3 regions of the Marinomonas sp. TI.3.20 genome follow, and region 1 is predicted to be linked to each of the others. Evidence: predicted binding sites of a transcription regulator. Region 1 holds the regulator's gene; each other region holds the start of a gene.
The links. Region 1 encodes FNR, which switches genes on or off when oxygen is low (the NO sensors DNR and NnrR bind a similar motif). Its sites were predicted from a motif close to TTGATNTANATCAA; they were not measured.
Positions count from the first base shown of each region.

Region 2: a site for FNR is predicted at 1,569-1,582, ahead of V6259_RS05875 (anion permease). Genes of this name have one in related genera too.
Region 3: a site for FNR is predicted at 2,216-2,229, ahead of V6259_RS09005 (cytochrome ubiquinol oxidase subunit I). Genes of this name have one in related genera too.

Region 1 is NZ_JBAKAS010000006.1:168,476-171,746, forward strand. Features, by position in the region: gene V6259_RS08640 (YfaZ family outer membrane protein) at 1-541, shown strand, start outside; gene V6259_RS08645 (adenine phosphoribosyltransferase) at 628-1,170, opposite strand; gene fnr (fumarate/nitrate reduction transcriptional regulator Fnr) at 1,190-1,957, opposite strand; gene hemN (oxygen-independent coproporphyrinogen III oxidase) at 1,982-3,271, opposite strand, start outside.
Region 2 is NZ_JBAKAS010000004.1:19,083-22,353, reverse strand. Features, by position in the region: gene rne (ribonuclease E) at 1-16, opposite strand, end outside; gene rluC (23S rRNA pseudouridine(955/2504/2580) synthase RluC) at 484-1,455, shown strand; gene V6259_RS05875 (anion permease) at 1,662-3,128, shown strand; gene V6259_RS05870 (PhoX family protein) at 3,229-3,271, opposite strand, start outside.
Region 3 is NZ_JBAKAS010000007.1:37,568-40,838, forward strand. Features, by position in the region: gene cydB (cytochrome d ubiquinol oxidase subunit II) at 1-496, opposite strand, end outside; gene V6259_RS09005 (cytochrome ubiquinol oxidase subunit I) at 498-2,075, opposite strand; gene V6259_RS09010 (TetR/AcrR family transcriptional regulator) at 2,383-2,967, opposite strand; gene V6259_RS09015 (carboxymuconolactone decarboxylase family protein) at 3,112-3,271, shown strand, end outside.

The DNA.
Region 1 (3,271 bases):
GCTTACCGCAGGTATTTTGAGTTCATCCATGGTTTTTGCTTCTACTGCGGGTGTAAGTTTGACTAATGATTTAGTGAAAGCGGACGTTGCTATTGATGCCGGCCCTTTTTCTATTAGTGGTGGTGGTACTCATGATGCTGATAATGAAACTTCTTCAGCTTATGTTGGTATCAATATTCAAGATTCAGACACGAGTGGCCCTTTGCAAATTGGGTTGGGTGTTCGCATCTATGCTCTTGATAACAATATGCAAGGGAAAAATGATGAGATTGCCGTTGCTACGGCATTGGGTGGCTGGTACCGCTACACATTCCCTATGGCAAACCGTTTAAGTTTTTACGCTTCTGGTTACTATGCGCCAACGGTGTTGTCTGTATCACGATTGGATCACATGTACACATATGATGTCCGTGGCGAATACATGACCACACAAAATACCCGAGCTTATATTGGTTACGGCAGTACTGTGTCGGTTTATACAAATGGCGAGCGTCGCGAAACAAGTGATGGCCTAAGTATCGGTGCTTCTGTTGCTTTCTAAGTGAGTAGTTTGATATAAAAAAGGTGGCCATCTTGGCCACCTTTTTTATTAACTAAATTTTATCTTGTATAAGGGCTAATTAGCCTTTATTCACCGGAAAAAGCGCATAAGCTAAAAATAGATAGATCGTTATCCTGTAGTTTCTGGCTGCCACCAAGGTCGGGTAAATCAATAATAGCGGCAACTTCTTTAATATTCGCACCTTGACTGGTCAGTAACGCAACCGCTGCAAGCAATGTTCCACCGGTAGCAATTAAGTCATCAAACAATAACACTTGATCACCTGCTTTTACCGAATTTTCTTGAATCTCAAGCTCAGCAGAGCCGTACTCCAAATCATAGGATTGTGAAATGGTCTTGCCAGGCAATTTGCCTTTCTTACGGATCAAGATCAATGGTTTTTGTAATTCATAAGCCAAGACAGCCGCGATTAAAAAGCCACGCGCATCAATGCAGGCAATATGAGTAATATCGCTGCCAATATAACGGTGCACGTAGGCATCAACTACCATCCGCATACCTTTAGGATCACTAAAAATTGGGGTGATGTCGCGAAAGCTGATACCGGCTTTAGGCCAGTCTTCAACGGTACGAATTAATGACTTGACGTAAAAATCATCGTAAAGCATAGGATAAAAGAGCCTTTTTCTATTTGTTCAAATCGGCGAGTCTAGCACAATCATCCGCTATCCCCACTAACTTTTGTATTTCCGCAAGATCAGTAATGGTTATCTCTTTACCATCCACTTCAATCAGCTTGTTCTTTTGAAAGCGGGTTATCACACGGCTAACGGTTTCAACGGCAAGGCCCAAATAATTGCCAACTTCTCCACGGGACATTGCTAAACGAAAAGAAATAGCAGAATAACCGCGTTTTTTGAAACGACTAGAAAGGTTCAAAAGGAATGAAGCGACTTTTTCATCTGCATTCTTTTTACCTAGTAAAACCATCATTTGTTGGTCTTCACTGATTTTTCGGCTCATTATTCTAAAAAGCTGATGCCTTAAAGAGGGGATTTGTGCGGTTAAGTTTTCTAGGTGGCTAAATGGAATTTCACAGACTGTGGTTGTTTCTAACGCTTTGGCGGTAATAGGGTAAGTATCGTTATCAATGCCACTCAAACCAACCAGCTCACTCGGACAATAAAAGCCTGTGATTTGCTCTTCACCTGAAGAGGTAATATTGAATGTTTTGAGCGTTCCTGTTCGAACGGCAAAGACAGAGTCAAAGGTTTGACCTTGATGAAAGAGAATTTCCCCTTTCTTTAATGGACGCTTCCTTTCAATAATTTGATCCAATCTGTTTATATCTTCATCAGCTAATGCGATGGGTAAACACAATGCACTTAAGCTGCAATTCTGGCATTGAGATGTTAGCTTACTGGTGAACCTTGATTGGGCGTGTACGATTGACATAAAGATCTCCCTGACTTCGATTTATTAGATTACCCTAGAGTACTTTACTGCGCTGCCTAGATACTTATCAAATACCATGCAAACACAGCGAATTAGCAAGCGTCCACGCTCTGTTACTCTAATGATAGTATGTTCTTCAATCTGTTCAATTTCAACAATACCATCTTCTTCTAACGCTCTTAATTGCTGTATTTCATCATGAAAATAGTTGTTGAAGTGGATAGCGTGTTTTTGTTCAATGGTTCTACTATCGAGTTCAAATTGGCTAATTAATGCCATAATGGTGTGATGACGAATTAGATCATCTTCATTGCTAATATACCCTTTCATAATGGCCAATTGACCATTTTCGATGCTGTTTTGATAAAGCGATAAATCCGTATGATTTTGGATGTATACACCTTTCAGATGACTAATCGCGGACACGCCAAAGGCGATGAGATCGGTTTCAGCGTGGGTAGTATACCCTTGGAAATTTCTTTGCAATTCACCTTTTTCTTGCGCTATTTTTAAGCTATCAGTAGGTTTTGCAAAATGATCCATTCCAATATATTCATAGCCAGCTTGGGTTAATAATTCTATAGACAGTTTCAATAAATTCAATTTACCTTCTGGTGAAGGGAGATCACTGTCTAATATTCGACGCTGAGCTCTGAAGCGTTCAGGTAAATGTGCGTAGTTGAAAACTGAAATACGATCAGGGTTCAGTTCGATGACTTTTTCTAGCGTACTCTTAAAACCGTAAATAGTTTGTTTAGGAAGTCCATATATAAGGTCAAAGTTAACGGATAAGACCCCTAGGTCTCGAGCGTCATTGAGTAAATCTCGAACCATTTCTACAGGTTGTACTCGGTGTATTGCTTTTTGTACTTCATTGTCGAAGTCTTGCACTCCAATACTGATGCGATTAATGCCATTTTCGACTAGTAGTTTCATTTTGGAATGGCTGATTTCTCTTGGGTCTATTTCAATGCTGTAATCTTGGCTGCCATCTTGAACTAAGTTGAAATGATGGTTTATGGCAGAAAATAAGTGTTTCAACTGTTCGTCGGACAAAAAGGTAGGAGTGCCTCCACCAAAGTGAAGTTGAGTCACTGGACGATTTTTATCAAGCATTAGGCTTCTTAAACGCATTTCTTCTTCAAGTAACTCAACGTACTCGGCGCCTTTATCGTATTGTTTTGTGACGACCTTATTGCAAGCGCAGTAGTAACAAAGATGCGCACAAAACGGAATATGAAAATACAAGCTAATAGGAGCATGGCTTGGTGATAGCATTTTATCAATCAAGGCTATTTTACTAATGTTAGCATC
Region 2 (3,271 bases), on a different contig from region 1:
TTAGCATTCTAATCATTATAAGTGTGAACTCTGTTGGCTGATGCGAACAAATGCACAGGAAAAGGAGCTAATTAAGATTTTAGCCCAGAATAGTGACAACGATTCGTAGTGTTTAGGCAAATGGAGTGCGCGATGCGTTTATAAAAATAAAAACGATTTTATGCGGTCGCCGCCAAATCAATAACAAAAAGTCCCTATACTGGTCTCGTTTTTTTGCTTTTTTACGAAACAACGCGAACGCGCGGCCGAGCAATTAATGAGATTTCCTTCCCACTGACACAGATTTATCCGAATCATGCGGTTTATTATTTAAGATTAACTGTTACAGAGGTAAGATAGAGGGCCGAAGTGTCGCTTCGGCAGTATTCATTCAATTCTCAGTGTCTTATCTTCGAGGTGTTCTGTTGCCTCTTACCCTCTGTGAATGTGAATATAACAGTAAAAACTAAGTGCTTCAATTATAAAGGAAAGCAATCTTTGGTTATGTCGGACTCAGATCAAAATTCCACAGAGCGACCAGCGGTACGCTATGTGACGATTGACGAGAATAATTCTGGTCAACGAATCGATAACTTCCTTGTTACTCTGCTAAAAGGAGTACCTAAAGGTAAGCTTTATAACCTTTTGCGCAAGGGGGAAATTCGCGTTAATAAAAAACGCACCAAACCGGATTATCGATTGCAGCACGATGATATTGTACGGATTGCGCCTATTGTCCTGGCGCCAATACCGGATAAACCTACCCTGTCAGATAAGCTAAAGGACAGCATAGAGTCTCGTATCATCTATGAAGATAAGGGCCTGATCGTGGTGAATAAGCCTTCAGGGCTGGCGGTACATGGTGGTAGTGGCTTGAGTTTTGGTCTTATCGAAGTGATTCGTCAAATGCGGCCACAAGAAAAGTTCACTGAGCTTGTTCATCGATTAGATCGTGATACGTCTGGTTTGATCATGATTGCCAAAAAACGCAGCGTACTGAAAGAACTGCATACGGCGCTTCGTGAAAAAGAAGGCGTGCAAAAAACCTATCTTGCGTTGGTGTATGGCAGCTGGCCAAAACGCAAACTTCAGGTGAATGCTCCGTTGCTGAAAAACGAGCTGAAATCCGGTGAGCGTGTTGTGAAAGTTCATACTGACGGCAAAGAAAGTTTAACGCGCTTTAAATTGGTTCGTCAATTTGAAGGCTACAGCTTGGTCGAGTGTGAACCAGTAACAGGGCGTACTCACCAAATTCGAGTGCATGCTTTGCACGCTGGGTATCCGATCGTCGGTGATGATAAATATTCGCCGGTTGAATCATTGAAAGAAACTAAAGCCCTTGGCTTTAAACGATTGTGCCTGCACGCAACGCGCTTGGACATCATGCTTAATGGCGAACGCATGTTGTTTGAAGCGCCATTGGACAAAGAATGGCAGGCGTTAATGAATGAAAAATTAGACGCGGTGTTTCCATAAAGCGTCTGACTAACGAAAATTGATCAAAGGAGCGGATAATTATTACCAGATAATTACCCGCTCTTTTTTTTGCTTTGTGTTTTCTGCCCTTCGTTTGAGCGATGCTCGTTTGAGTGATGCATGTCAGCGCCATGATGGTGAAAAATCGCTAACATTCAACGACGGTATTCGTCGTTTTTGACGGTCATCTTGGTGTAGGAGTATGTATGAAGGCGGGTGGTGTCAAAATTGTTCCCGGTATTGTCTCTGTTGGCTTGGCGTTGTTAATTTGGTTTGTCGTGCCAGTCCCTGAAGGTGTGTCAGTCAATGCGTGGCATTTATTGGCGTTGTTTGTTGCTACTGTGGTTGCCATTATCGGGAAGGTCATGCCGATTGGTGCGTTGGCGATTTTAGCCATCACGCTGGTTGCGATAACGGGGGTGACGAATGACAGCCCCTCAGGCGCTATTAAAGATGCGCTAAGTGGCTTTTCCAATTCTCTTATTTGGTTGATCGGTATTGCGATTGTTATTTCGCGTGGGTTGGCTAAAACAGGCTTGGGCAACCGAATTGGTTATTATTTTATTTCTTTATTTGGTAAAAAAACCATCGGCATTGGTTATGCGCTGGCATTGTCTGAATTGGTGATTGCGCCAGTGACGCCAAGCAATACCGCACGTGGTGGCGGTATAATTCACCCGATTATGAAATCCATTGCCAGTAGTTTTGGCTCTTCTCCAGAAGACGGCACCTCTCGTAAAATAGGCCATTATCTTGCCTTGGTGAATTACCATATAAACCCGATTACATCGGCTATGTTTATTACCGCGACCGCGCCAAATCCTCTTATTGTAAAACTGATTGCCGATGCGACCGGAGCCAGTATTAGTATTTCTTGGGGAACTTGGGCGTTGGCTGCTTTGTTGCCAGGGTTGGTGTGTATAGCCTTGGTGCCTTTAGTGATTTACGCCATTTATCCACCTGAAATCAAAAGTACGCCAGACGCCAGTCGTTACGCAAAATCCAAGTTGGCAGAGATGGGGGTCATGAGTTACGGCGAAAAAGTTATGGTAGCGGTATTTGCGCTGCTGCTTTTGTTGTGGGCTGGCGTGCCGGCCATGTTATTGGGTCCTGAGTTTGCGGTAAACACGACGGCGGTGGCTTTTTTAGGCTTGTCTGTGCTGTTGATTAGCGGCGTCTTGAGTTGGGAGGATGTACTGAAAGAAAAATCCGCTTGGGACACAGTAGTGTGGTTTTCCGCTTTGGTGATGATGGCTACTTTTTTAAACAAGCTTGGCTTGGTGCATTGGTTCTCGACCGTGGTGCAAAGCAATATTGAGCAATTCAATCTGAGTTGGGGAGTGTCTGTCGTCATCTTAGTCGCGGTGTATTTTTATGTGCATTACTTTTTTGCCAGTACGACCGCTCATATCACCGCCATGTTTGCCGCTTTTTATGCCGCTGGGTTGGCTCTAGGCGCACCGCCTTTATATCTTGGTTTATTACTTGCGGGAGCATCTTCTTTAATGATGTCTTTGACTCATTATGCCACCGGCACATCGCCCATCATCTTTGGGTCAGGCTATGTTTCCATGGAAGATTGGTGGATCATGGGCTTTATTATGAGTGTCGTGAATTTAGCCGTTTGGGGAATCGTTGGTGGACTTTGGTGGAAAGTCTTAGGGTATTGGTAATATCAATACAGTCAGTGGTTAATGACGGACAGTAACTGGCTAACAATAGATTCAATAAAAAGGGTGACCACGAGGTCACCCTTTTTATGCTTTGTTTACCTTACGACAATTTAGGAATGCCGGTTAGGTAGCCAACCGCTGCG
Region 3 (3,271 bases), on a different contig from region 1:
GGTTTAGCAAAGCAAAGAAAGACCCAGTGTAATCTACACGTAAATACTCATCGAACTGAAACGGAACACCTTGGAGTATGTTGCCAAATGCCACACCAAAAATAATAGGTGGAACAATAGAACCAAAACCAATGCATAAATCCCAGTTTCTTTTCCAGCGAGGTGAATCTATTTTAGAACGATAATCGAAACCAATTGGACGAAACCACATGGCTGCTAATGTCAGAATCATGGCTAAATAAAAGCCAGAAAAAGACGTCGCATAGACGATAGGCCAAGCCGCGAATAAAGCACCGCCTGCGGTGATAAACCATACTTGGTTACCATCCCAATGAGGCGCCATGGAGTTGATCATGACACGGCGTTCACTATCATCACGAGTGATAATATTGACCAAACTACCGACACCCATATCAAAACCATCAGTGATAGCAAAGCCTATTAGTAGAACACCGATTAAAGCCCACCAAACTAATTTTAATACATCATAATCCATTTTAAATCTCCTGAGATTTTATCTGATCCGTTTCGTTTTCAAGCGCATAACGACCGGTGTGCAAACTAGAAGGACCTTGTTTGGAGAAGCGAATCATCAGGTACATTTCTGCGATTAAGAAAGCGGTATACAGAAGTATAATACCAATAATAGTGATCCAAAGATCTGTTGCGGTTAGCCCAGATACAGCCAAGTTAACGGGCAATATTTCACCAATCGCCCAGGGTTGACGACCGTATTCAGCCACAATCCAACCTGCTTCACAGGCAATCCAAGGTACTGGCAAACTAAACAGGATAACCTTTAGGAACCAGCGATTTTGACCAATGCGACGGCGCGCGTTTTGGTAAAAAGCAACGGCAAAGATAAGTAACATTAAGCAGCCCATACCGACCATTACACGGAATGACCAAAAGATCGGAGCCACATTAGGAATACTGTAATTCACCGCTTGATCAAGTTGTTTCGCCGTCACGTGGTCCATGTCATTAGTGAAGGCTTTAACTAATAAGCCGTAGCCCAAATCACCCTTCACTTTTTCAAAGTTGGCTTTCACTTGAGGATCAGTTGAACCATCACGTAACTTTTTGAGTAGCTGGTTTGCGTAGATACCGTTAATAATACGTTGACGATTTTGCGCTTTAAGATCCTTGATGCCTTCTACTTTTTCATCTAAGGAGCGGGTTGCAATCAAGCCAAGAGCACCTGGGATTTTAATCGCGTATTCCGTTTTTTCTATTTTCTGATTCGGGAAACCGATCAAAGTAAAATCAGCAGGCGCTTTTTGTGTGTCCCATTCTGCCTCGATGGCAGCCAATTTAACTTTTTGAACATCCCCTATTTCATAACCAGAAGCGTCGCCTAGCACAATAACACTCATTGTCGCGGCTAATCCGAAAGCAGAAGCAATCGCAAAAGAACGACGAGCAAATGGCAAATCACGACCTTTAAGTAGGTAGTAACTTGAGATAGCCAATACGAACATAGCGCCAGTACAGTAACCCGCTGACACAGTATGAACGAATTTCACCTGAGCCACTGGGTTAAATAACAAAGCACTAAAGTCCACCAACTCCATACGCATGGTTTCGTAGTTGAACTGAGAACCTACTGGGTTTTGCATCCATCCGTTGGCAATCAAAATCCATAACGCCGACATGTTAGACGCGAAAGCTACCAACCAAGTAACCGCCAAATGCTTGACTTTACTCAGACGCTCCCAACCGAAGAAGAACAAACCGACTAAGGTAGATTCTAAGAAGAAGGCCATTAAACCTTCGATCGCCAATGGCGCACCAAAGATATCGCCCACATAATGCGAGAAATACGCCCAGTTCGTACCAAACTGGAATTCCATGGTAAGACCTGTCGATACACCCAAGGCAAAGTTAATACCAAATAACTTACCCCAAAATTTCACCATGTCTTTATAAACTTGCTTGCCGGTAATAACGTAAACCGACTCCATAATTGCAAGTATAAAAGACAACCCGAGTGTTAAAGGAATAAACAAAAAGTGGTACAGAGCAGTTAGAGCAAACTGGAACCTCGATAAGTCCACTACCGTTTCATTGATCATAATGACTTCAACCCATTCACTTGATTCAGAAAAGACGTTCACAGGCACTTAAATGCTCTTGTTGTTTTACGTCCGCCGCCGCTCCAGCCCCTGGAGCTAACTATAAGCATGAATTATGAGTGAGGTTGCAGACTGAAACATTGCGTTAGATCAAGATAAAGAGAGAGAAAGCGACAGAGTTACTCTGGTAACGATTTTATAGATTTAGATCAAACCACTAGGGTAAATTGTCAAATAGTTGTTTCATAAGTTCTAAAAAGTCTGCTCTAGTTGATATACGGTTGATATTCGAAGCAAAAAAATATCGCTAAAATGGATAATGGGTAAAAATATCTTCAACCAACTGATCGAGTGGCGCCTCATCTCCATAGGTTTTTGCATAAATTCGTAAGCCCGAGATTTGTATTTGAAGATGACGAGCGAGCTGCCCTGCGACTTTATCTTTCGCCACTTCACCGTGCTCTTGAGCCTCTATAATCAGTTTTTCAAATTCTGTTTCTAATATTTTGAGCGAACGCTTTGCTTCTTCTAATAAGTCTCTATTGCTATCCGTTAATTCCGCCACCGTTTTTGCCAACATACACATGCCATTAGGGGCATCCGTTTGCGTATCAATAACAATTTCTTTCACAAACCGTTTAAGCGCTTCAAGCGGCGATTGAGTTTCATTACGACATAAGTGCAAAGCTGTCACGCCCTGTTGTGTATATCGCATTAAAGCTTCTTTGAATAAACCTTCTTTACTGCCAAATGTTGCGTAAATACTACCCGGTCGCATATCAATCACATCTTGTAAGTTACGCATTGATGTCGCATGAAAGCCTTTTTCCCAATACAAATTCGTGGCTTTATCAACAACCTGATCACGGTCAAACTTGGCATTTTTTCTCATTTTTTGACTTCCAACATTTAGATCTTTGAACGATTGTTCAATTTTAACTTGAACGAACGTTCAAAACCACTTATTATTCGTTTTATAGAAAAACGACACGACAAAACAAGTTACTAATTCATACAACATTAAATAGGATACAAAATGAGCGAATTTACTATTCACACCCTAGACACTGCCCCTGAAGCCAGCAAATCCCTAGTTGAAGGCTCTATAAAAGCAAATGGATTCCTACCCAATTTACATGCGGTTATGGCAGAAGCACCTGGCCTGCTTGAAGGCTATCAAGTCCTTCATAAACTTT